DNA from 3 places in the Kocuria sp. CPCC 205260 genome. Region 3 is predicted to be linked to each of the others. Evidence: riboswitches for the same ligand, from Rfam matches in the RefSeq annotation. Region 3 holds a riboswitch; each other region holds the start of a gene.

Region 1 (7,697 bases), 480 kb from region 3:
TCCTGGCGCGAGCCGATGATCTGATCGATCAGGCGGCACAGCTCTTCGACCACCTGATCCGGATCGATCGTGCTGGTGCCTTCGACGGCGGTGGTGAAGTGGTGCGGGATCTTGTCCCGGTAGCCGCGCACCGGCGTGCCCGTGGCGTCGTGGAGGCTGCCGCGGGTGGCGGTGGAGCCGACGTCGAGGGCGAGGACGAGGGGATCGACGGCGTCCTTGAGCGGAACGGCGAAATCCACGTCGTCGTCGGTCTTGGGCGGACGGGGTGCGGACTTGGCCACGTGCGGGTCCTTTGACGAGGGTCTCGGTGCGGCGGGCCGGCCCTGGGCCGCGGTGCCCGCTGCGAAGTCGACGGGATCCGAGCCCTGCGTGCAGCGGCTGATCCCGGCGGTCGACGTCGGCACCTCATCGTATCCCGGCTGAAGGCGCCGCGCGCCGGTCCGGCCGGGGCCGCGGACGTTCCGAGCCCGGGAGATCGACGACGCCGAACGCAGGGCAGAAGAAGGCCCGCCCCGTCCTGCGCGGTGCAGGGCGGGGCGGGCCGAGGCTCGCGGGCGAGCGTTCGGAATCAGCGGCCGTTCTTGGAGGCCGAGACCCGGTTCACGATGATCAGGATGATGCCGACGATGAACAGCAGGCCGCCGAGCAGGCCCAGGCCGATGCCCGCGAAGGCGCCGCCGACCATGCCGCCGACGCCGACGTCGGTGATGTAGACCGAGTCGTTGGAGACGTAGGGCGAGCAGCTGAGGCGGTACTCGCCGGCCTCGTTGGTCTCGAACGTGCCGAGCAGGGAGAACTCCTCCCCGTCGGTCGTGGCGGTCTGGTCCGCGCCCGAGGTCTCGAGCTCGAGGGTGTCGAACTCCGGCGTGTAGATCGAGCACTCGTCCACGGAGTCGGTGGTGGTGGCGAACACGTAGTACTCGGTGTCCGCCTCGAGCGTGCGGGTGGTGCCGGACGGGGTGTCGGCGATGTCGTTGGCTCCGCCCACGATGCTGGTGAAGAACACGATGATCGCGATGATCCCGAGCAGTACGCCCAGGCCCAGCGAGACCAGGCCCATCCACAGCGGGGGCTTGCCCTTGCCCGTGGGGCGGCTGCCCTGCGAGCTGCCGTACGACCCGCCCTGGTAGCCGCCGGACGGCGTGAACTGGGGCGAGCTGCCGCTTCCTGCGGGGCGGTACTGCGGTGCGCCGGAGCTCTGGCCCTGCTGCGAGGACGACGGTGCGCCGTAGGACGGGACCTGCTGCGAGGAGCCGGAGCCTCCCTGCGAGGGCTGGGACTGCGGCGCGCCCTGGTTCTGCTGCCAGCCGCCGCCGAAGTTCGGGGCGGAGTGCTGGGAGCCGGAGGAGCTGCCGTTGCTGCCGGAGTCCTGAGGGGATCCGTTGGTGGGAGTGCTCATGGGGAGGGTCCTTTCGCGAGGAAGGGCGGTCGAGCTCGAGTGTTCACTATAGAAAATACCCGGATGGGGCGATACGGCAAGCCCTGCGTCGGAAGATTTCCGCTCCGAGGCGCGTTCACGAGAGAATCGGGGCAGTGCAGGCCGCAGTCCGCCTGCCCGCTCGCATCCGTCGTCCGCCGCGGTCTCCTGCCGCGGCGGCACCAGAGGAGAGAACCGTGCCGCAGCTTCGTTCCGCCACCTCCACCACCGGCCGCAACATGTCGGGCGCCCGCGCGCTGTGGCGCGCCACCGGCATGGGCAGCGAGGACTTCGGCAAGCCGATCGTGGCGATCGCCAACTCCTTCACCCAGTTCGTGCCCGGTCACGTCCACCTCAAGGACATGGGCCAGCTCGTGGCGCGCGCGGTCGAGGAGGCCGGCGGCGTCGCCAAGGAGTTCAACACGATCGCCGTGGACGACGGCATCGCCATGGGCCACGACGGCATGCTCTACTCGCTGCCCAGCCGCGACATCATCGCGGACTCGGTCGAGTACATGGTCAACGCGCACTGCGCCGACGCCCTGGTGTGCATCTCCAACTGCGACAAGATCACCCCGGGCATGCTCATGGCCGCCATGCGCCTGAACATCCCCACGATCTTCGTCTCCGGCGGGCCCATGGAGTCCGGCGAGGGCGTGGAGGGCGTGGTGGAGCACCGCGTGGACCTGGTGGACGCCATGTCCCTGGCCGTGGACGAGTCCGTGACCGATGACCAGCTCGCGCTGATCGAGGAGTCCGCATGCCCCACGTGCGGCTCGTGCTCGGGCATGTTCACGGCCAACTCCATGAACTGCCTCACCGAGGCCCTGGGCCTGTCCCTTCCGGGCAACGGCACCACTCTTGCCACGCACATCAATCGCAAGCGCCTCTTCGAGGAGGCCGGCGCCCGGATCGTGGCCTCGGCCAAGCGCTACTACGAGGACGACGACGACTCCGTCCTGCCGCGCTCGATCGCCACCCCGGAGGCCTTCGCCAACGCCATGACCCTGGATGTGGCCATGGGCGGGTCCACCAACACGGTGCTGCACATCCTGGCCGCCGCGCAGGAGGCCGAGGTCGACTTCACCATGTCGGACATCGACCAGATCTCCCGGCGCGTGCCCTGCCTGGCCAAGGTCGCCCCGAACTCCACGAAGTACCACATCGAGCACGTCCACCGGGCCGGCGGCATCCCCGCGATCCTGGGCGAGCTGCGCCGCGGTGGGCTGCTGGACGAGGACGTCCACACCGTCCACGCCGCCACCATGGGCGAGTGGCTCGATGAGTGGGACATCCGCTCCGGCAAGGCGACCGAGCAGGCGAAGCACCACTTCCTGGCCGCCCCGGGCGGGGTGCGCACCACGCAGGCGTTCTCGCAGGCCAACGAGTACGAGGATCACGACCTCGACGCCCAGGACGGATGCATCCGCTCGGTCGCCCACGCCTACACCAAGGAGGGCGGGCTGTGCGTGCTCTTCGGCAACATCGCCGAGGACGGCGCGATCATCAAGACCGCGGGCATCGACGAGTCCCTGTTCCACTTCAAGGGCTCCGCGTTCGTCGTCGAATCCCAGGACGAAGCCGTGTTCGAGATCCTGTCCAAGAACGTGAAGTCCGGGGACATCGTGGTCATCCAGTACGAGGGCCCCAAGGGCGGGCCCGGCATGCAGGAGATGCTCTACCCGACCTCCTACCTCAAGGGCCTGGGCCTGGGGAAGGAGTGCGCCCTGATCACCGACGGCCGGTTCTCCGGCGGCACCTCGGGGCTGTCGATCGGGCACATCTCCCCGGAGGCCGCCGCCGGCGGTGCCGTGGGCCTGATCGAGCAGGGCGATGAGATCGAGATCGACGTCGAGAACCGCATCCTGCGCGTCAATGTGGACGACGCCGAGCTGGCGCGTCGTCGCTCCGAGAAGGGCGAGGCCCCCTGGAAGCCGACCAAGCCGCGCGAGCGCAAGGTGTCCAAGGCCCTGAAGGCCTACGCCTCCATGGTGACCTCGGCGGACAAGGGGGCGGTGCGGGTCGTCGAGGACTGAGGTCCTCGAGCTCGGCGCTTCGCGTGGGCAGTCGGGGCACCAGCCGCAACTCGCCGGAAACCGGGGTGATGTACATTGCTCCAACTGCTGGGAACGGCCTGTGATCGCTCCGGCAGATTCCTCTGAGAAGCGGGAGTGCACATGGAGCAGCTCACTGAGCTCGTCGGCAGCGTCGGCAATTTCATCTGGAGCTGGATCGTCTTCGCGATCCTGATCGGCACGGGTATCTACCTGACGATCAGGACCAGGGCGGTCCAGTGGCGGTCCGTCCCGGAAATGTTCCGGGTGCTGCGAGACCCTCCCGGTGAGGACCCGGACGGCAAGAAGTCGATCTCGTCGTTCCGCGCGTTCACCGTCTCGGCGGCCTCACGCGTGGGCACGGGTAACATCGCCGGCGTGGCCATCGCGATCAGCGTGGGCGGGCCCGGCGCCGTGTTCTGGATGTGGGCCATCGCGGCCATCGGCGGCGCCAGCGCGTTCGTCGAGTCGCTGCTGGGCCAGCTCTACAAGCGCAAGGGCGAGACCGGCTACTACGGTGGACCGGCCTACTACATGACCTACGGGCTCAAGAAGCACTGGATGGGCATCCTGTTCGCGGTGATCATCACCGTCACCTACGGCCTGGTGTTCAACTCGGTGCAGTCCAACGCGATCGTGGACTCGCTGTCGGGCTCGCTGGACATCGACCCGTCGGCCGCCGGGGCCCTGCCCTTCAAGCTGATCGTGGGCGCAGTGGTCGTCGTGCTGACCGCCTCCATCATCTTCGGCGGCGCCCGCCGCATCTCCGCGGTCACCCAGGCAGTCGTGCCGGTCATGGCCATCCTGTACGTGCTGCTCGGGCTCCTGGTCGTCGTCCTGAACATCGGCGAGGTCCCCGGCATGGTCGCCGACATCGTCCTGGGCGCCTTCGGCATCCGCGAGTTCGTGGTGGGCGGCTTCATGGCCGTGTTCGTCCAGGGCCTGCGCCGCGGACTGTTCTCCAATGAGGCCGGCATGGGCTCCGCGCCGAACGCCGGTGCCTCGGCCTCCGTCTCTCACCCGGCCAAGCAGGGCTTCGTGCAGTCCCTGGGCGTCTACTTCGACACCTGGCTCGTCTGCTCGGTCACGGCGTTCATCGTGCTGCTGTCCAACCCGAGCTTCGGCGACTCTGCCCAGGGCGCCTCGCTCACGCAGACGGCACTGGGTCTGCAGCTGGGCACCTGGGCGGTCCACTTCCTGACCATCGCGATCTTCCTGTTCGCCTTCAGCTCGGTGATCGGCAACTACTTCTACGGCGAGGCGAACATCATGTTCCTCACCCGCTCGCGCGCGGTGATGAACGGCTACCGCCTGCTGGTGCTCCTGTCCGTGATGGTCGGCTCGGTGGTCGCCCTGGATCTTGTGTGGTCTCTGGCCGACGTGATGATGGCGATCATGGCCACGATCAACCTGATCGCCCTGATCCTCCTGGCGCCCGTCGCCGTCAAGGTGATGAAGAACTACGAGGCCCAGCGCCGCCGCGGTGAGGAGCCCACCTTCAACGGCTCCGACATCCCCGGCCTCACCGGGCTGGATGCCTGGGACGGCACCGACGTGATCACCACCGGCGCGTTCTGGACCCAGCAGATGAAGCGCGTGGGCAAGGCCTGACCCGCTTCCGCCGCTGAACGACGACGCAGCCCTCCTCCCAGCCATAGCGGCGGGGAGGAGGGCTGTTTCGTCGGGTCGGTCGCCGAGGGCCCCGATCAGCGCTGACCGACGGCCTTCAAGCAGTGCCTTGCCGCTGTGATCGGGTCCTCCAGGTGGTTCATGCGCTCGATCCACAGGGCCCAGACCCTCAGGTCGTAGGCGACATCCGGGTCGTGCTCCTGGTCCTGGCGCATGACGATCAACGTCACCAGCATCTCCCAGGCGCTCTCCGGGGTGTGTCCGAGAGCGCGGGCGGCCCGAGCCACCTCCGGGGCATTGTTCACGTTGGGCAGGTTGCCGAAGCGCCACACGCTGTGCGCGCAGGCCATGACGGTCGTTGAGTGGCCCTTGCGGGGGAGGAGGAACAGGACTCTGCTCCACTCCCGGGCCTCCCGATCTCCGAAGTCGATCCACCGGTGGTTCGTGCGCGGCGGCACCACGGGTGCCTCCGGTGCGAGGTGCAGCGGCACGTTGTAGGGATGCAGATGCTCGAGATCGGAGCGCTTCGACTCCAGTGCTTGGTGCAGTGCGTCGGACATGAGGTCCTGCCTTCCGGGCCGCGCAGCGCGACCCCGTCGAGTCTTGCCTCAGCGAGTGCGCTGAGGCCCGTTCTGCTCTGGAAGCACCCGGGAATCGAGTTCGGGTTGCTGCGCGGCCGGCCAGGCCCGTGAGGCCGCGCTCTTGAACGTGTCCTGAAATTACAAGAAGGCTCCGACAGCACAAGCCCCATGACGCGGTGGTGCCGTGCTCACAGCACCAGGACCTGCGGCAGGACGCCGAAGATGACGGCGAGCACGAGCGTGAGCAGATGCAAGACCAGGAAGACGGTTGCGGCAGTCTTCACCCCGGAGGACGGGTACATCTCGCGCGGCATGCGGATGCGGGGGTAGATGGCCAGCGCCGCACCCAGGATCGCCGGGGCGCCCAGGGGCAGGAACGCGACGAGCATGGCAGCGACCAGATCGGCGGTGCCGCCGAAGTCGGGCTCCGTGACTGTGGACGCGGCGCCGATCGAGAACAGGATCGTGAGCGGGGAGAGCAACAGTGCACCGGCCAGCACGAGGATCGTGAGCACCAGAGCGGTGACGGCGCTGCCGGGCGCGGAGGGCCTCGGGGACCAGGTGGCCTGCGGGTAGGCGTAGGGCTGAGCCTGCGGGATATAGGGGTGCATCGTGGACTCCTGGTCGAGCGGGAGAGGTGAGTTGCTGATGCAAATATATGACCCCGCCCGAGTGTTCGCAACTGCGAATGCTAAGGGGCGCGCAGGCGTGTAACTACAAGAATCCCGGAGGCGCACTCCGGCGCCGCAGCGCCAGGCCGCCGCCGCGGCCTGGCGACTCAGCGACGACGGCGCAGATGCTCCCTCGCCACTGCCGAGAGATTCTCCAGCGGCAGCCCGGCGGGGCAGACCTCGGTGCAGTCGCCCAGGGTGGAGCACGGCCCGAAGCTCTCCTCGGCGGCGTCGAGCACCTTGCCGGAGCGGGTGCGGCGGTCGTCGTCGTCCTTGGCCAGCGGGGGGAGCTCGGTGAGCAGCGAGCCCACGAACAGCTGGCCGGAGCCGTTGGGGCAGGCGGCCACGCAGGCCCCGCAGCTGATGCACCCGGCCTCGGTCAGTGCCTTCATGCCCACGGGGCCTCCGGCGGCCTTGACCACGGTGCGCAGCGCGGCCTTCTTGTCCACGGACAGGTCCTTCTTCACGGGGAAGGCGGCTGCGCGCAGCGGCTCGATCCGCACGCGCTCGCCGTCAGTGAAGGCCGCAACCTGCTGCTGGCACGAGGCCCGGTTGAGCTGGGGGCCGTGGGCCACGCCGTCGACCGTGACGCCGCACTTGCCGCAGATGCCCTCGCGGCAGCCGTCGTCGTAGGAGATCGGCTCCATGCCCTCGGGCAGCTGCTCGTTGAGCAGGTCGAGCAGCTCCAGCACGGTCGTCTGGGGGCTCACGCCGGTGACGGTGTGGGTCTCGAAACCGCCCTCGGACTCGCCGTCGGCCTGGCGCCAGACCTCGACCTGCAGGGTGCCGGTGATGCGCATGGGACTCCTTCGGTGCCCTCGCGCCGGGACCCGGTCGCGGAAGGCGGTGTTGCAGTGCGGGGGAGGACGGCTCAGCGCACCAGGCGCAGGAGCACGGCCACGGGGATGGAGGCGTTGCCCAGGGCCACGCCGGTGCCGACCAGCCGCCCGGCCAGCTCGAAGCGCTCGCGGGCACCGCGCTGGGCGGACAAGCCGGTGTCATTGCCGATCTGGACCAGGCCCTGGGAGGTGTGGGCGGCCAGCGCCAGCATGGCGGCCAGGTACAGCCCGGCCACGGGCGGGCGGCGCAGGGATGCCACCAGGTTGTCGTAGGCGGCACCGGGCTCGTGACGGCGCGAGGCGGCCGGCCGCGTGCCCAGCGTGAGATCCGCCAGGTGGAAGGCCGTGAACAGCCCCAGGACGGTGCCGGTCGAGCGCATGGAGCGCTTGAGCCTCTGCCAGCGGGTGCGCCGACGACCCTGCGGCAGCGGCCTGGGCTGAGCGGCAGCACGGCGCTCGGAGGCCTGGGCGCGCACGGTCAGCACCGCCGCGCAGCTCAGGTGGGT
Region 2 (7,697 bases), on a different contig from region 3:
GCCCGCCTGGCCAACAACGCGGGCGTGGAGATCGCGGATCTGGGCGTCACCCCGGAGCACGTGGCCGAGGTCGAGTCGCTGATCGGCGAGAAGACCATCAACGACAAGATCGCCAAGCAGGTCCTGGGCCACGTGGCCGAGGGCGAGGGCACCCCGGCGCAGATCGTGGAGGCCCGCGGCCTGGCCGTGGTCTCCGACGAAGGCGTGCTGATCTCCGCGATCGACGACGCCATGGCGCAGATGCCGGACGTCGTCGAGAAGGTCAAGGGCGGCAAGGTCCAGGCCGTGGGCGCTCTGATCGGCCCGGTCATGAAGGCCACCAAGGGCCAGGCGGACGCCGGCCGCGTCCGCGAGCTGATCCTGGAGAAGCTCGGGGTCTCCTGAGCCGTCTCGTGAAGGTCGATCGCGCCCGGGAGCCATGCTTCCGGGCGCGATCTGCACTCCGGCCCGGATCGGCATTTGCGGCCCGACGAACCCTGAAGGAGCACACATGACCACCATCTGGAACTACCGCGGCGACGACCGGGCCCTGTGGGCGGTGATCGCCGCAATCGTCGGCTCCTATGTGCTGGCCATGCGCCTGGCGCGGTGGGATGCCACCTGGCAGTGGGTTCCGCTCGCCCTGCCGGTCGCGGTGCTGCTCATCTGGTTCTTCCTGGCCGAGGCGGGTGTGCGTGATCTGGGGTTCCCCGCGCCCAGGGATCGGGGCAGCGCCGCAGCCGGGCCGCTGGGCGGGGCGAGCGCGCTCGTGATCGGCGCTGCGCTCGGTGGCGCCGGGGCGGCGGTCCTGCCGCTGCTCCAGGGCGGCCAGCCCGAGCTGCTGGGCCAGGCGGCGGTCTCGAGGCTCGGCGGACCGGCGGTGGCCGCTGTGCTGGCTGCGGTCGCTGCGGCGGCGCTGGAGATCGTGTTCCGCGGTGCGCTGCTGCGGCTGGCGATCGCACGGTGGTCGTCAGGCACTGCGATCACGGTCTCGGTCCTGCTGGCGGTGCTCGGGCTTCTGCCCGTCATGCTCACGCGCAGCGCAGGCACCTGGTCCTGGCTGGCGGCCTCGGCGTGCGCGGTGGCGGTGCTGAGCCTGATGCTGGCCTGGGCTGCCGTGCGCACCAGGTCGCTGTGGATGCCCCTGGGCTGGGCGGCGGGACTCGCAGGAACGGGCGCCGCCGTGCTGCAGGGCTGGCCTGCTCAGGCCCTCGGGGCATGGGCCGCCGCCAGCGCCGCTGCCGCTGCCGGTCTCCTGCTGATCCCCGCGGTCCTGGTGCTCGAGCGGGTGCGGCCCTCCGGCTCAGAACGCCGGGCGGCGTGAACGGGCGGATTCCTTCGGCTCAGGCCAGCCCCAGGCGCTCCAGGGCCCAGGCGTCCTCCCACGCGTTGTCGCGCCACTGCTGATAGCGCCCCGAGGCTCCGCCATGGCCGCCGGCCATCTCGATGCGCATGAGGATCTGCTCGCCCTTGTCCGGGTTCTCGTAACGCAGGGCCGCCACCCACTTGGCGGGCTCCACGTAGAGGACGCGGGTGTCGTGCAGCGAGGTCACGGCCAGGATCGGCGGGTAGTCCCTGGCGGAGACGTTCTCGTACGGGGAATAGGCCTTCATGGTCCGGTAGACCTCCGCGGAGTCGAGGGGATTGCCCCATTCCTCCCATTCGAGCGCGGTCAGCGGCAGTTCGGGCATGAGCATGGAGGTCAGCGGGTCCACGAACGGCACCGCGGCCACCGCACCGCAGTACAGCTCGGGGGCCAGGTTCAGCACAGCGCCGACCAGGAGTCCGCCAGCCGAGCCGCCCATCAGCACGACCCGGTCGGCGTCGATGTCCGAGCGCGCGCCCAGGTGCCGGGTCGCCGCGACGACGTCTGTGAAGGTGCGCCGCTTGTGCTCCTTTTTGCCGGACTCGTACCACTGCCGCCCGAGCTCGCCGCCGCCGCGCACGTGGGCGATGGCCCAGACCGCACCGCGGTCCAGCAGCGAGATCCGCGAGTACGAGAACGACGGATCCATGCTGATCTCGTACGAGCCGTAGGCGTAGACCACCGCGGGTGCCGGCTGCGCGGCGTCCCGGCGGCGGATGAGGGTGATCGGGATCCGCGTGCCGTCCTCGGCCTGGGCCCAGTCGCGCTCCACGCTGTAGTCGGCAGCCGAGTAGTCGCCCAGCACCGGCTGCTCGCGGCGCAGGACCGGATCGGGCAGCTCGGTCCCCGGCGCATCCAGGATGAGGTCGAAGACGCGCCGCGGGATCACGAAGGACTCGGCGGTGAAGCGCAGGACGGGGGAGTCCGGCTCAGCGGCGGTGAGGGAGACAGCCGTGAGCTCGCCGGGCACCTCGAGGACATGGGGCTCGGCCTGGCTCTCCGTGCCGAGTCCCTTCAGCGGCAGGATGCGCAGCCCCGGCAGGATGTCCTCACGGACCTCGAGAACCAGGTGATGCTGTGTGGCGGCGAAGCCCAGCACGCGCAGCCCCTCCCTGGGTGCCACGATGTAGATGCCGGGCGGGAATCCGTCGCCGGGCAGTTCCGCCGACTCGCCGGGCAGGTCCGACAGCTCGATCAGGCTCAGGCGCCCATCCGGAGCCTGGCGATCGTGCTGGAGCAGGACGACGTCCCGGCCGTCGATCCGCACGGGCTCCGCCGAGGCGAGAACGCCGGCCCCGCGCGGCACGACCACCTGTGGGGCCTGCTCGCCGGCCTCCTCGATGCGCAGGATCGAGACCTCGGAGTACTCGGAGCACCCGGCCTCGAGCACGAGCCAGCGCCGGTCCGAGGAGAGCTCGGCCCCCAGCCACAGGCCGGGGTCGTCCTCCTGGGCGATGGTGATGTCCTGCTCGAGCGGGGTCCCGAGCACGTGCCGGCGCAGGCGCCAGGGCCGCCAGGTGTCGTCGACCTCGGTGTAGAAGACGGCGTCTCCGGCGGGCGAGAGGAAGGCGCCGTAGGAGGTCTTGGGGATCTCGTCGTCGAGCGTCCGGTCGGCTGCGAAGTCGTGGACGCGCACCGTGAAGCGCTCATCCCCGGTGGTGTCCTCGGCCCAGGCCATCCGGGTGCCGTCGTGGGTGATGTCGAAGGCGCCCAGCGACCAGAACTCGTGCGGCTGCGCCCGGGCGTTGCCGTCCAGGAGGGTCTGCTCGCCGGGCAGGGACTGGCCTGCCACGATCTGCGGCGGCTCCCACCCCTCCTCAGCAGCCGGGACGCGGCACTGCACCGAGTGCTCCCCGCCCTCCACGGTGCGCGTGAAGTACCACCAGTCGCCGCGCCGCCACGGCACCGACAGGTCCGTCTCCTGCACGCGGTTCCGGACCTCCTGGAAGAGCTGCTCGCGCAGCGGGGCCAGCTGGGCGGTGGCGGACTCGGCGTAGGCGGTCTCGGCCTCCAGATGCGCGATGACCTCCGGGGACTCCTTGTCCCGCAGCCACTCGTACGGGTCCAGGAAGGCATCGCCGTGGAACTCGCGGACGTGGTCGCGACGCACGGCCGACGGGGGAGCGAGCGGAAGATCCGAGTTCTGGGAGGTCATGGCGCTCATCGTAGGAACCGGCGCCGACAGCACAGGCCGCTGCCGTCGTGCCCCTGGCCCACAATGGAGCCCATGACCGAACAGCGCTCTCAGGCCCCAGCCCAGCCGTCATTCGGCTCCCAGCGCGCCGATCTGTGGCTGCAGATCCTGCTCGTGCTGGGCGTCTCGCTGGGGGCCAGCGCCCTCTGGTCGCTCCTCGACCTCGCCGAGACGCTGTCCACCAGCTCGATCGCCGAGTCGACGGCCTCCATGAACGCGGCGCAGAGCGGCTTCCCCCTGTTCGACGTCCTGCGCCGCAGCCTCGGGATCCTCTTGGCTCTGGTCCCGCCGCTGCTGGCGCTCTATCTGCTGGCGGGCTCGGCCGGTCAGCTGCGCGGGCTGCTACACCGGATCGGCCTGGACCGCCGAGCCCCGCTGGCGGATCTGGGCCTGGGGACGCTGCTCTTCGCCGTCATGGGCCTGGGCACCCTGGCGCTGTACCAGGCGGGCCGCCAGCTCGGGATCACCGCCGAGATCGTCACGAATGCGGGCGGGACATCCTGGTGGGAGGTCATCCTCCTGCTGGCCTCGGCGCTGCGGCACTCGCTCGTGGAGGAGATCATCGTCGTCGTGTTCCTGGCCGATCGCCTGCTGCGCGTGGGATGGACGTGGCCGGCCGTGCTGATCGGCTCGGCCCTTCTGCGCGGCAGCTACCACCTGTACCAGGGCGTCGGTCCGGCGCTGGGCAACGTGGTGATGGGACTGGTGTTCCTGTGGCTCTACCGCCGCACCGGACGCGTGATGCCGCTGATCATCGCGCACTTCCTGCTGGACGCCGTGGGCTTCCTGGCCGGGCCCCTGCTGTTCTGACAGCGGCCGCCACAGGACGCCGCACGCGGGTTTGCGCCGGAGCCGTGCTCGTCCGAGAATGGAAGGCAGGTCACGAGAGCCAGCGACAAGCCCCAGCTAGCTGGCCGGCAACCCTCCTTCCGCGGTGGGGTGCCCTGGGTGAGGACCGGGCCGGTGCGCAGACGCGCACACGGCAAGCGCGGGTCACGGCACCCGGTCCGACGGGTGCGTCGGACCTCGGTCCGCGGCCCCGGAAGACAAGGAGTCGCCGACATGTCCGCACAGCAGCCCACCCCCTCCGCCCCGCAGGGCTGGAGCTTCGAGACCCGTCAGATCCACGCCGGTCAGGAGCCCGATCCCGTCACCGGCGCCCGTGCGTTGCCGATCCAGCAGACCACCTCGTACGTCTTCCCGGACGCCGAGACCGCAGCCGGTCGCTTCGGGCTCAGCCAGGTCGGGCCCATCTACACCCGACTGACCAACCCCACCACCGAGGTCGTCGAGAACCGCATCGCCTCCCTGGAGGGCGGGACCGCGGCCGTCATGGTCTCCTCCGGGCAGGCCGCCACCACCTACGCGATCCTCAACGTGGCCGGGGCCGGCGATCACATCGTGGCCAGCCCGTCGCTGTACGGAGGGTCGTTCAACCTGTTCAAGCACACGCTGTCCCGGCTCGGGATCGAGACCACGTTCGTCTCCGATCCGGACGATCCCCAGGCCTGGCGCGACGCCGTCCAGCTCAATACGAAGGCCTTCTACGCGGAGTCCATCCCGAACCCCCGCAACGACGTCCTGGACCTGGAGACGGTCTCCGCGATCGCCCACGAGTCCGAGGTCCCGCTGATGGTCGACAACACCATCGCGACCCCCTACCTGCTGCGGCCGTTCGAGCACGGCGCGGACGTGGTGATCCACTCCGCCACCAAGTTCCTCGGCGGGCACGGAACCTCGGTCGGCGGGTTCATCGTGGACTCCGGGCGCTTCGACTACACCCGCTATCCGGATCGCTTCCCGGGCTTCACGGAGCCGGACGAGTCCTATCACGGCCTCGTGTTCGGCGAGGTCTTCGGGGAGAACGGGCCGTTCGGGGCCAACGTGTCCTTCGCGTTCAAGATCCGCACCCAGCTGCTGCGCGACATGGGCGCTGCCATCTCCCCGTTCAACGCCTTCCTGATCGAGCAGGGCATCGAGACGCTGTCGCTGCGCATGGAGCGCCACGTCGCCAACGCTCAGACGGTCGCCACCTGGCTGGAGGCCCACGAGGGCGTCGAATCCGTGTCCTACGCCGGGCTCGAGTCCTCTCCGTGGCACGAGCGTGCGCAGAAGTACGTCCCCGGCGGCGCAGGTTCGATCCTCGGCTTCGAGCTCGACGGCGGCTCGGAGGCCGGCCAGGCCTTCGTGGACGCGCTGAGCCTGCACTCGAACGTCGCGAACATCGGTGACGTCCGCTCGCTGGTCATCCACCCGGCCTCCACCACGCACGCTCAGCTCTCCCCGGAGGAGCAGCTGGCCGCCGGCGTCGCCCCGGGGTTCGTGCGCCTGTCCGTGGGACTGGAGCACATCGACGACATCCTCGCGGACCTGGAGCTCGGCTTCGCCGCGGTCAAGGCGCGCGGCGCAGGGGGAGCGGTCTGAGGTGACCGCCATCCAGAGCACGACCGCGCGCTCGCAGCAGCCCTTCCGCACCGAGGGGCTGCTGCGCCGCGCCCGCATCGGCGACCTCGGGCTGGAATCCGGGGCCGTGCTGCCCGATGTCGAGCTGGCCTACGAGACCTGGGGCGAGCTCGACGACCGCGCCTCCAACGCGGTGCTCGTCGCGCATGCGCTGACTGGAGACACCCATGTCACGCGCGGACGGGTCGCCGAGGACGCCACCTCCTTTGACCGTGTCTCCGCCGAGGCACCGGGCTGGTGGGACGGACTGATCGGGCCCGGGCGGGCGATCGACACCGACCGCTTCTTCGTGGTCGCCATCAACATGCTCGGGGGCTGCTACGGCTCCACGGGTCCGTCGACCCTGATCCCGGAGGGCAGCCCGCGGGCCGGTCTTCCGTGGGGATCGGACTTCCCCGCGGTGACGATCCGCGACTCGGTGCGCGCCGAGCAGCGCCTGGCCGAGCAGCTGGGCATCGCGTCCTGGCGGTTGGTCGTCGGCGGTTCCATGGGCGGTGCGCGGGCCCTCGAGTGGGCCGCCACGTTCCCCGAGCAGGTGCGCGCCTGTGCGGTGATCGCCTCGACCGCCGCCTCGAGCGCCGAGCAGATCGCATGGGGCCAGGCGCAGCGCCTGGCGATCCGCAACGACCCCGACTTCCGCGGCGGCGACTACTACGACGGCGTCATCCCCTCCGTGGGCCTCGGAATCGCACGGCGGATCGCGCACACCACCTACCGCGCGGCACCGGACCTCAATGCGCGCTTCGGCAATGCGGCGCAGGCCGGCGAAGATCCGGGGGCGCCGCTGCCGGGGCGCCGTCGGGGCCGGTATGCGATCGAGAGCTACCTGGATCATCAGGCCGCCAAGCTCGTGGGCCGCTTCGACGCCAACTCCTACCTGGTGCTCAACGACGCCCTCATGGGCCACGACGTCGGCCGCGGCCGCGGCGGCGTCAGGCAGGCGCTCGCGGCCACCACCTGCGACTGGCTCGTGGCCTCGGTCGACTCGGATCGGCTCTACCTGCCCTCGGAATCCGAGGACCTCGCCCGGCTTCTGCCCGGCGACGTCCCCCACCGCACCATACGCTCCGGCGCCGGGCACGACGGCTTCCTGATCGAGCACGAGCAGATCGGCGAGCTGGTCCGAGCCGCCTTCCTCTCCTGAGGGGCCCTACCGAAGCGACGCATCGACCCTCCTCGCCGCCGAGGGGACCCATTCGTCACGATTCACGCCGGATTAGACGTCCGATGCGTCCCGTCGGCGATCCCGTGCGCCCTGTGCGTCCCCTCGGCGTACTGCGCGCACGAGATCCCCGGTCCACACGGAATCCCGGGCAACGCAGATCCGAAGTACGGCGTTCATGCCTCCACAGACGCCCTTTCGGGCACTGGACCGGGGCGACGACGGCGGGGAGCGGATCCGTTCGCATCGGTCGGCGCCGTGATCCGCTGCACTGTCTGCCATGCCGAGACCACGTCACAGTCCACCTGCCTGCCTGCAGGGCCGCGTCTTCACGACCGCCGAGGCTGAAGCGGCAGGCGTCGCCAAGCGTCATCTGTCGGGGAGGCAGTACTGCTCCTGGGGCAAGGGCCTGTGGTCCTGCGCCGATTCGCGCCCTGACCCCCGCACCAGATCCGGTCTGCTGAGGATCCTCCCGGCTCTGCAGCAGGAAGGCTGGGCAGCCAGCCACACGACGGCCGCCATCCTCCACGACT
Region 3 (7,697 bases):
GAGGTCTGGTAGACCGGCGGGATGACCGCACCGGTCAGTCGGTCCGGCTCCTGGCCGGCGTGGACGGCGCGCGTGGTGAACCCGCTCATGCCTGCACCTCCTGGCGCTGGTCGCGGCGCGCGCCGCTCGGCTCGTCCTCGGAGCGCACCGGGGCGCCGTCCGTCGACGGTCCCGGGGCACCTTCTGCGGCCGGGATCTCAGCGCCGCGCGCGGCCTCGACGCGCAGCAGCTCATCGAGCGAGGACTGCAGATCGGCGATCAGGTCGTCGACCGCCTCCAGCCCGATCGACAGCCGCAGGGTCTGCCAGCTGATCCCGCCGGCCAGTCGCTGCTCCTCCGAGAGACGGCAGTGGGTCATGGCCGCGGGATGGTTGATCAGCGAGCGGACGTCGCCGATGTTGGCCACCAGCTTGAAAAGCCGCAGGGAGTCGACGAATCCGGCCACTGCGGCATCCGAGCACTCCAGCTCGAAGCCGAAGACCGACCCGACGCCCTGGGGGAAGTCGCGCTCGGCGATCTCCCGATCGGCGGAGCCCTCGATCAGGGGGTGGTGCACGCAGCGCACCGCCGGATGCGTGCTCAGGAACTCGGCGATGCGAGCGGCGCTGTCCGAGTGGCGGCGCATGCGCAGGTCCAGCGTCTCGAGGCCCTGGATGATCTGGGAGGCGTTGAACGGCGAGAGCGTCAGACCCAGGTCGTGCACGAACTTGGCCCGGCACAGATGCAGGAACGGCGAGCCGCCGCGCAGCTTCTCGCACAGGCTGATCCCGCCCCAGCGCGCTCGCGGCTCGGTGAACTGCGGCCAGCGAGCGGCCTCGGCCTCCCAGTCGAAGCGACCGGAGTCGATCACGACGCCGGCCAGCGACGTCCCGTGCCCGCCGAAGAACTTGGTGGCCGAATGCACCACGATGTCCGCCCCGTGCTCGAAGGGCCGGTACAGGATCGGCGTGGCCAGGGTCGAGTCGACGATCACCGGGATCCCCCGCTCATGGGCGATGCGGGAGATCGCGTCCAGATCCGCCAGCGTGGCCAGCGGGTTGCCGATGGACTCGAGGAAGAAGCCCCGAGTGTCCTCCGTGATCGCCTCCGACCAGGCCGAGGGGTCAGCGGGATCGACGTAGGTGACGGTCGCGCCGAGATCGGCCAGCGTGTCACCGAGCAGGTCGACGGTGCCGCCGTAGATCTTCTCCGAGACCACCAGGTGCTTGCCGGGGCCCGTGCTGATCAGCGCGAGCAGGGCCGCGGCGACGGCGGACTGGCCCGAGCCCATGGCCACGGCTCCCACTCCGCCCTCGAGATCGGCGACCTTCTGCTCCAGGACGGCGACCGTGGGGTTGCCCGTGCGGGAGTAGGTGAAGCCCGGGGTGGTCTGGGCGAACATGGCGGCGGCAGCCGCGTGGTCCGGGAATTCGAAGGCCGAGGACTGGTAGATCGGCACCGGCAGCGTGGCCTGGGCGGGGGCGGCAGGGGCGCCCGGATCGGATCCTGTCCGGCCGGCGTGGATCTGGCGTGTGGCCAGCGAGGTCGAGCTCTTGAGCTCGTCGCAGGGCGAGGACGTCATGAGAGGTGTCTTCCGTGACGGGGTGCTCTTGACCTGCACGTCCCGCCGGAGCTTGTTCGTGCGCTGCGTCAGGTGCAGGCCGCTTCGTCATCCGAACCACCCTTGAACATGGGGTTGGTGCACAGCCAAGTCGGAGCTTGGCAGCTGTGTCTCGTGAAGCCGGTCCCATACTAGCACCCCACCGATCGAGCCGTCAGGACCTCCGTGCGGGCGGGACCAGCAGCAGGACCGCCGCGACCATGGCCGCCGCGCCGCCGAGGGCCAGCGGGATGCCGAGCAGGAAGCGGACCTCCAGCACGGCTGCGGAGAAGACGAGGACGGCCGCTGCGAGGATGCGGACCCACGCCCGTCCGTCCGGCGATGAGGAGCGATCGGGACTCGAAGCTCGCAGCGGCGCGGATCCGTCGGCTCGGGGCGCGCTCGAGGGCCGCTCACCCGAGGGCGATCCTCCGGCTGCGGGCCCCTCCGGTTCGGGCTCGCGGGCGACGATCCGCCCCGCCACGGCCTCCAGGACGCCCAGCGGACGCACGACCAGCAGGACCATCGCCCAGCACAGCAGCCCGATCGGCAGGCGCCACAGCCACCACTGCGCCGAGCCGGGCACCGGATCCGGGCCGCCGAGCAGCCACCACACCGCCATCACGGCCACGATCACCGGCAGGTGCCACAGGTACAGGGTCGTGGCCCGCGAGCCGACGACCCAGGCGACGGCCTGCGCGGGACGCCATCGCATGAGCCGCTCGAGAGCCGGCGAGCACAGCTGCAGGACGCAGGCCTGAGCCGCGCCGAGGGCGATCATGCACAGCGTGGGCGGGTTCAGGGCCGACAGTCCGTCCGCACCCCACCAGGGCAGGCTCGTCAGGCAGAGCATCACCAGGACCGACAGGGCCGTGATCCCGAGCAGTCTTCCTGCCGAGGCACGAGCGAAGGATCCGTCGTGGCGGAAGAAGCCGATCTGATGGATCGCCAGCCAGACCGGCGCGAAGCCGAGCAGGCCCCACCACGGCTGCTCCGCGGCGATGCGCAGCACCTCGATCGCAGCGCTGAGCCCCACCAGCGCAGCCAGGGTGAGGACGGGCCGGCGATCGTGCAGCCCGTGCAGCAGCGGCACACCGACCAGGCACGCGGTGTAGGCGCCCACGAACCACAGGTGCATCCCGAGCCCCTGAAGCGCCATCGAGGCCCAGTCGGCGGGCATCCCCACGAGCGCCGCGAGGGCGCCGGCCAGCGCCAGGGCGACCCACACAGCGCTCGCCGGCACGACCAGGCGCAGCAGCCGGGCGCGCACCCAGGCCGGCCCGCGGACGCCCTCCGCCGACTGGCGCGACCACGAGATCGCCGAGGCGCACCCTCCCACCACGAAGAACAGCGGCATGACCTGCACGAGCCATGACACCGGGGCGTACCAGGAGGCCTCCGTGGGTGCCATGACGCTGCGCAGCGCGCCCGTGCTCGGATCCGTCGTGAGCGTGACCAGCAGGATGTGGAGCACGACCATGGCGATCAGGCAGGCGACCCGAGCAGCATCCAGCGCGAGATCGCGCTGCGCAGGGATGGTCTGCGCAGCGCGCCGGCCGCGGGAGGTGCTCAGCTTCGTCACGTCTCCGATCGTCACACGGCGGCGGCATCGCAGGTGGCGCGGCGGGTGCCCGGGAGCGCAGCAGCGCGATTGTGACGTCAGAGCGTCTTCTTCCGCAGGTCAGGGGCATCGGATCGCCCCGAGGCCTTCTGCAGGAAGGCCTCCGCTGTTACGGTTACCCAAGAGTCATTTAGATATGGCGGATCGGGCATGAATCCGCCTGGATCCGCGCTGTGGCAGGGCTGAGAGACAGCTCCGCTTCCCCCGGTGGGTCTGTACGCGGCACAGCGGATCGCCTAATCTGGACTCGGGTCGCACCACGATGACGTCGGAGACCCTTCCCCCGCAATTCCGACGATCAGCGCAGGAGCAGCAGTGACTGTCACGAGCACCAGACTGGGCCGGCTGGGGTCTCCCCAGCACCACAAGACGCCCCGCTCCCCCATGTGCCATGAGTGCACCACCGATCTCTACCTCAAGTTCCGGGTCTTCCTGCCCTCCACCCGCAAGCGCAGCCGCGTCCCGGGGCTGCGCCGGATCATGGGCCGCGTGCTGCGCTGCGCGGTCCGCTCCGGCGGACGCGTCGAGTACTTCTGCCAGAAGTGCGGCACGCAGCAGCGCCACCTCATCCCGGAGGGCTGGGAGCCCACCTCCAAGGGCCTGACCCCGTGCGACGTCCAGGACCTGGCCTCGGTGTTCATCGCCCCAGGCGAGTCCCTGCCCACGGAAGAGGTCCGCCAGCAGCTCCTGGGCCCGGAGCCCGCACCGGCCGCCCGAGCGGAGAAGACCCTGAGCCTCCGAGAGAGCCGGCTCCCGGCCTGATCCGGCCCGCGCCGGAGCCGTCGCTCTGCGCACCCGTCGGAGGCAGATGACACAATCAGGAGGTCCCCTCCCGCGGGCGGCTCGAGCGCACCAGCCCTCGCATGCCGCTCGTTCACCGTCGGTTCATTCCGGGGTTGCAGGGTGGACGACGACCTTCTACAGCACCAGCCCGCTCGGCTCGGCGTCGTGATCCTTCCGATCCCCGCGCCGAGAGGCGCACGGAAACGGAGATGACGTGAAGATTGCGATCCTCGGCGGCGACGGATTCTGCGGCTGGCCTGCCGCCCTGCACCTCTCGGAGAGAGGTCACGACGTCATCACCGTGGACAACATGTCGCGCCGTCGGATCGACGACGAGCTCGGCGCGCAGTCGCTGACCCCGATCCGCCCGCTCGTCGAGCGCCTGCGCGCCTGGACCGAGGTCTCCGGCAAGGTCATCGAGCACCGCCACCTCGATGTCGCCGAGGACTACGAGGGCCTGCTGCAGCTGATCAGCGAGGACCAGCCGGACGCCGTCGTGCACTTCGCCGAGCAGCGCGCGGCGCCGTACTCCATGAAGAGCTCGCGCACCAAGCGCTACACCGTGGACAACAACGTGTCGGCCACGCACAACCTGCTCGCGGCGATCGTCGAGTCCGAGCGCGACGTCCACGTGGTCCACCTGGGCACCATGGGCGTCTACGGCTACGGCACCGCCGGGATGAAGATCCCCGAGGGCTACCTGGATGTAGAGATCCCGCACGAGGAGCAGGAGCCGATCCAGCAGCAGATCCTGTACCCGACCAACCCGGGCTCGATCTACCACATGACCAAGTCGCTGGATCAGCTGCTCTTCGCGTTCTACGCCAAGAACGACCAGCTGCGGATCACCGACCTGCACCAGGGCATCATCTGGGGCACCACGACCGCCGAGACCCAGCGCGACGAGCGGCTGATCAACCGCTTCGACTACGACGGCGACTACGGCACGGTGCTCAACCGCTTCCTCATGCAGGCGGCGGTGGGCTACCCGCTGACGGTCCACGGCACCGGCGGGCAGACCCGCGCGTTCATCCACGTCCAGGACATGGTGCGCTGCGTCGAGCTGGCCCTCGAGAACTCCCCGGCCCCCGGCGAGCGCGTCAAGATCCTCAACCAGATGACCGAGACGCACCGCGTCCGCGACCTGGCCGAGCTGATCGCCCGCATCTCCGGGGCCGCCGTGGAGATGGTGCCGAACCCGCGCCAGGAGTCGGCGGAGAACGAGCTGCACGTCACCAACGACACCTTCCTGGAACTCGGCCTGCAGCCGACCACCCTGTCCGAGGGCCTGCTGCACGAGGTCGAGGAGACCGCCAAGCGCTACGCCCACCGCGCGGACCTCTCCAAGATCCCCGCGCGCTCGCTGTGGAACCGGCGCACCCGGGCCGGTGTCCCGGCCTCCGTGGCCCACGAGTCGCAGGGCAGCTGAGCAGCTTGCGCATCGCGCTGTTCACCGAGGTCTTCCTGCCGAAGATCGACGGCGTCGTCACCCGCATCATGCGGACCATGGAGCAGCTGGAGCAGCTCGGCCACGAGGTCGAGGTCTTCGCTCCGGGGCACCCGCCGACGCAGTACGCCGGGCACCGCGTGCACAGCGTCCGCTCGCTGTCGTTCAAGCCCTGGTACCCCGAGATCAGGGTGGGCCTGCCCACCGGGCGCATCGCGACCCGGATGGCCGAGTTCGAACCGGACATCGTCCACGCCGTGAACCCGGTGTGGCTCTCGGCCTACGGCGTGCTCTCGGCTCGCCGGCGCAACCTGCCGCTGCTGGCCTCGTTCCATACGGACGTCCCGCACTACACGGAGGCCCTGGGCCTGAACCTGCTGCGGCACCCGTCGGAGTCGTGGATCCGGTGGCTGCACAACCAGGCCGAGCTGAACCTGTGCACCTCCGGTCCCATGGTGGAACGGGCCCGGACGGTCGGCATCCAGGATGTCGACCTGTGGCCCAAGGGCGTCGACACCGTGGCCTACACGCCCGGGAACGCGGACCGCGCCATGCGCGAGCGGCTCAGCGACGGGCACCCCGAGGCACCGCTGATCGTCTACGTGGGGCGCGTCTCCAAGGAGAAGAACCTCGACGAGCTGCTCGAGCCGATCCGCCGCCTGCCCCAGGCGCGCTTGGCGATCGTGGGCTCCGGACCGCACAAGGAGGCGCTGCAGGAGCAGTTCGCCGGGACGAACACCGTGTTCACCGGGTACATGTCCGGTCTCGAGCTCGCCCAGGCCTACGCCTCCGCGGACGTCTTCGCCTTCCCGTCGCGCTCCGAGACCCTCGGCCTGGTGGCCCTGGAGGCCTTCGCCTCCGGCGTCCCCGTGGTCGGCGCGCGTGCCGGCGGCATCCCCTTCGTGATCGACGAGGGAGTGACCGGGCACCTGGTGGAGCCCGGGGACGCCGACCAGCTCACCGAGGCGCTGCGGGGTCTGCTCGAGGACCCGCAGCGCCGTGCGCGGATGGCCCAGGCCGCCCGCGACGAGGCGCTCAAGCACTCCTGGAGGGCCTCGACGGAGGCCCTGGTGGACTTCTACACCGAGGCGATCGAGCGCCACTGGCGCGATCACGTGCCGGCCGGTCCCATGCTCAAGCTCGTGGGCGCCGCCGATCAGCGCGCTCTGCGGCTGCCCCCTGCCATCCGGAAGTACACCGACCTGCTGCCCTGAGCCGCCCGCTCAGTGCGGGCGCACGCGCGAGGCGATCCTGGCGATGACGGCCTGCTCCTGGGCCGCACTGAGCTCGATGCCCAGCACCCATGCCCACGCTCGGACCTGCTCGCCGTGGTAGCTGTGCCCGTGGCCGCCGGGGATCTCTATCGAGCGCGGCATGTCGGTGGTGATCTGCCAGAACGTCACCCAGGGCAGCCAGCGCAGCGTCGTGATGACGTCGGGGGCGGGGCGACGGCGCAGCTCCTCGATCCAGTCGAACCGCCGCCAGATCAGCGCCGGGGACCACCACACCACGGGATCTGAGGCATGCTGCAGGTAGGCGATCCGCGGACGCCGCCACGGTCCGTACGGGGCTCCCGAGGGATCCAGATCGAGGTCCTGGGGCCGATTCGCGAAGCGCACGTGCGCCCCGCTGCGGTACACGGGCAGGATCTCGGTGCTGCCCTCGTCCCGATCCGCCACGATCCGCGACCACAGCCGAGTGGCCCGCGGCGTGCCGGACCACACGGCGCCATCGACCGACGACAGCATCTCGTGGATGCTGGCGAAGGCGCCGTGCCCGCCATAGGCCCCGAGCGACTCCCCCGCCGCGAACAGCCGGGGCCGCCGCTGCTGGGCAGGGAGGCTGTCGAGCTCCCGGCGCACGCGCTCGAAGAGAACGCGGCCGGCGCGTCGGGCACCCTGCCGATCCACCACGAAGGCGAGTCCCGACGGCGCGAATGAGTACTGCAGGGTGGCGCTCGCGCAGTCGCCGCCGGTCAGGTACTCGACGCTCGCCGGGGTCCAGTCCTGGATCCAGCCCGTCCCCGTGCCGGTGAGCAGCACGAGCACGCCGCGCTCGAACGCTCCGGTGCGGTGCAGCTCGGCCACCACGGCATCGGCGGCGTCCTCGAGGCTGTCATGGGCGATCTTGCCGGCGAAGACACGGATCGGCTCCCGGTGCTGCCCGGCAGCGGTCTGCGGGCTGAGCCGCAGGCGCTCGAGATCCGCCGCCCGAGGCCCGTCGGCCACGAAGGCCTGCCCGTGCGTGCCCAGGACGTCATAGGACTC

The links. Region 3 has a riboswitch for S-adenosylmethionine ahead of RF645_RS07130 (O-acetylhomoserine aminocarboxypropyltransferase/cysteine synthase family protein). Riboswitches for the same ligand answer to the same signal wherever they lie in the genome.
Region 1: it holds a riboswitch for S-adenosylmethionine, as region 3 does, so the genes downstream of both, RF645_RS04910 (hypothetical protein) here and RF645_RS07130 (O-acetylhomoserine aminocarboxypropyltransferase/cysteine synthase family protein) in region 3, are expected to answer to the same signal.
Region 2: it holds a riboswitch for S-adenosylmethionine, as region 3 does, so the genes downstream of both, RF645_RS10080 (bifunctional o-acetylhomoserine/o-acetylserine sulfhydrylase) here and RF645_RS07130 (O-acetylhomoserine aminocarboxypropyltransferase/cysteine synthase family protein) in region 3, are expected to answer to the same signal.

Annotation. Positions count from the first base shown of each region.
Region 1 covers NZ_JAVKPT010000002.1:49,951-57,647, reverse strand. Annotated here, with positions in the region: gene RF645_RS04930 (gluconokinase) at 1-404, opposite strand, end outside; gene RF645_RS04925 (hypothetical protein) at 569-1,399, opposite strand; gene ilvD (dihydroxy-acid dehydratase) at 1,615-3,453, shown strand; gene RF645_RS04915 (sodium:alanine symporter family protein) at 3,595-5,082, shown strand; gene RF645_RS04910 (hypothetical protein) at 5,178-5,660, opposite strand; SAM riboswitch class IV at 5,695-5,808, opposite strand; gene RF645_RS04905 (hypothetical protein) at 5,870-6,292, opposite strand; gene RF645_RS04900 (2Fe-2S iron-sulfur cluster-binding protein) at 6,460-7,152, opposite strand; gene RF645_RS04895 (succinate dehydrogenase) at 7,224-7,697, opposite strand, start outside.
Region 2 covers NZ_JAVKPT010000006.1:18,644-26,340, reverse strand. Annotated here, with positions in the region: gene gatB (Asp-tRNA(Asn)/Glu-tRNA(Gln) amidotransferase subunit GatB) at 1-384, shown strand, start outside; gene RF645_RS10095 (CPBP family glutamic-type intramembrane protease) at 491-1,303, shown strand; gene RF645_RS10090 (S9 family peptidase) at 1,323-3,500, opposite strand; gene RF645_RS10085 (CPBP family intramembrane glutamic endopeptidase) at 3,573-4,349, shown strand; SAM riboswitch class IV at 4,418-4,534, shown strand; gene RF645_RS10080 (bifunctional o-acetylhomoserine/o-acetylserine sulfhydrylase) at 4,602-5,963, shown strand; gene RF645_RS10075 (homoserine O-acetyltransferase) at 5,974-7,146, shown strand.
Region 3 covers NZ_JAVKPT010000002.1:526,764-534,460, reverse strand. Annotated here, with positions in the region: gene RF645_RS07135 (cystathionine gamma-synthase) at 1-89, opposite strand, end outside; gene RF645_RS07130 (O-acetylhomoserine aminocarboxypropyltransferase/cysteine synthase family protein) at 86-1,561, opposite strand; SAM riboswitch class IV at 1,611-1,720, opposite strand; gene RF645_RS07125 (acyltransferase) at 1,755-3,161, opposite strand; gene RF645_RS07120 (hypothetical protein) at 3,516-3,962, shown strand; gene RF645_RS07115 (NAD-dependent epimerase/dehydratase family protein) at 4,198-5,412, shown strand; gene RF645_RS07110 (glycosyltransferase family 1 protein) at 5,418-6,644, shown strand; gene RF645_RS07105 (alpha/beta-hydrolase family protein) at 6,654-7,697, opposite strand, start outside.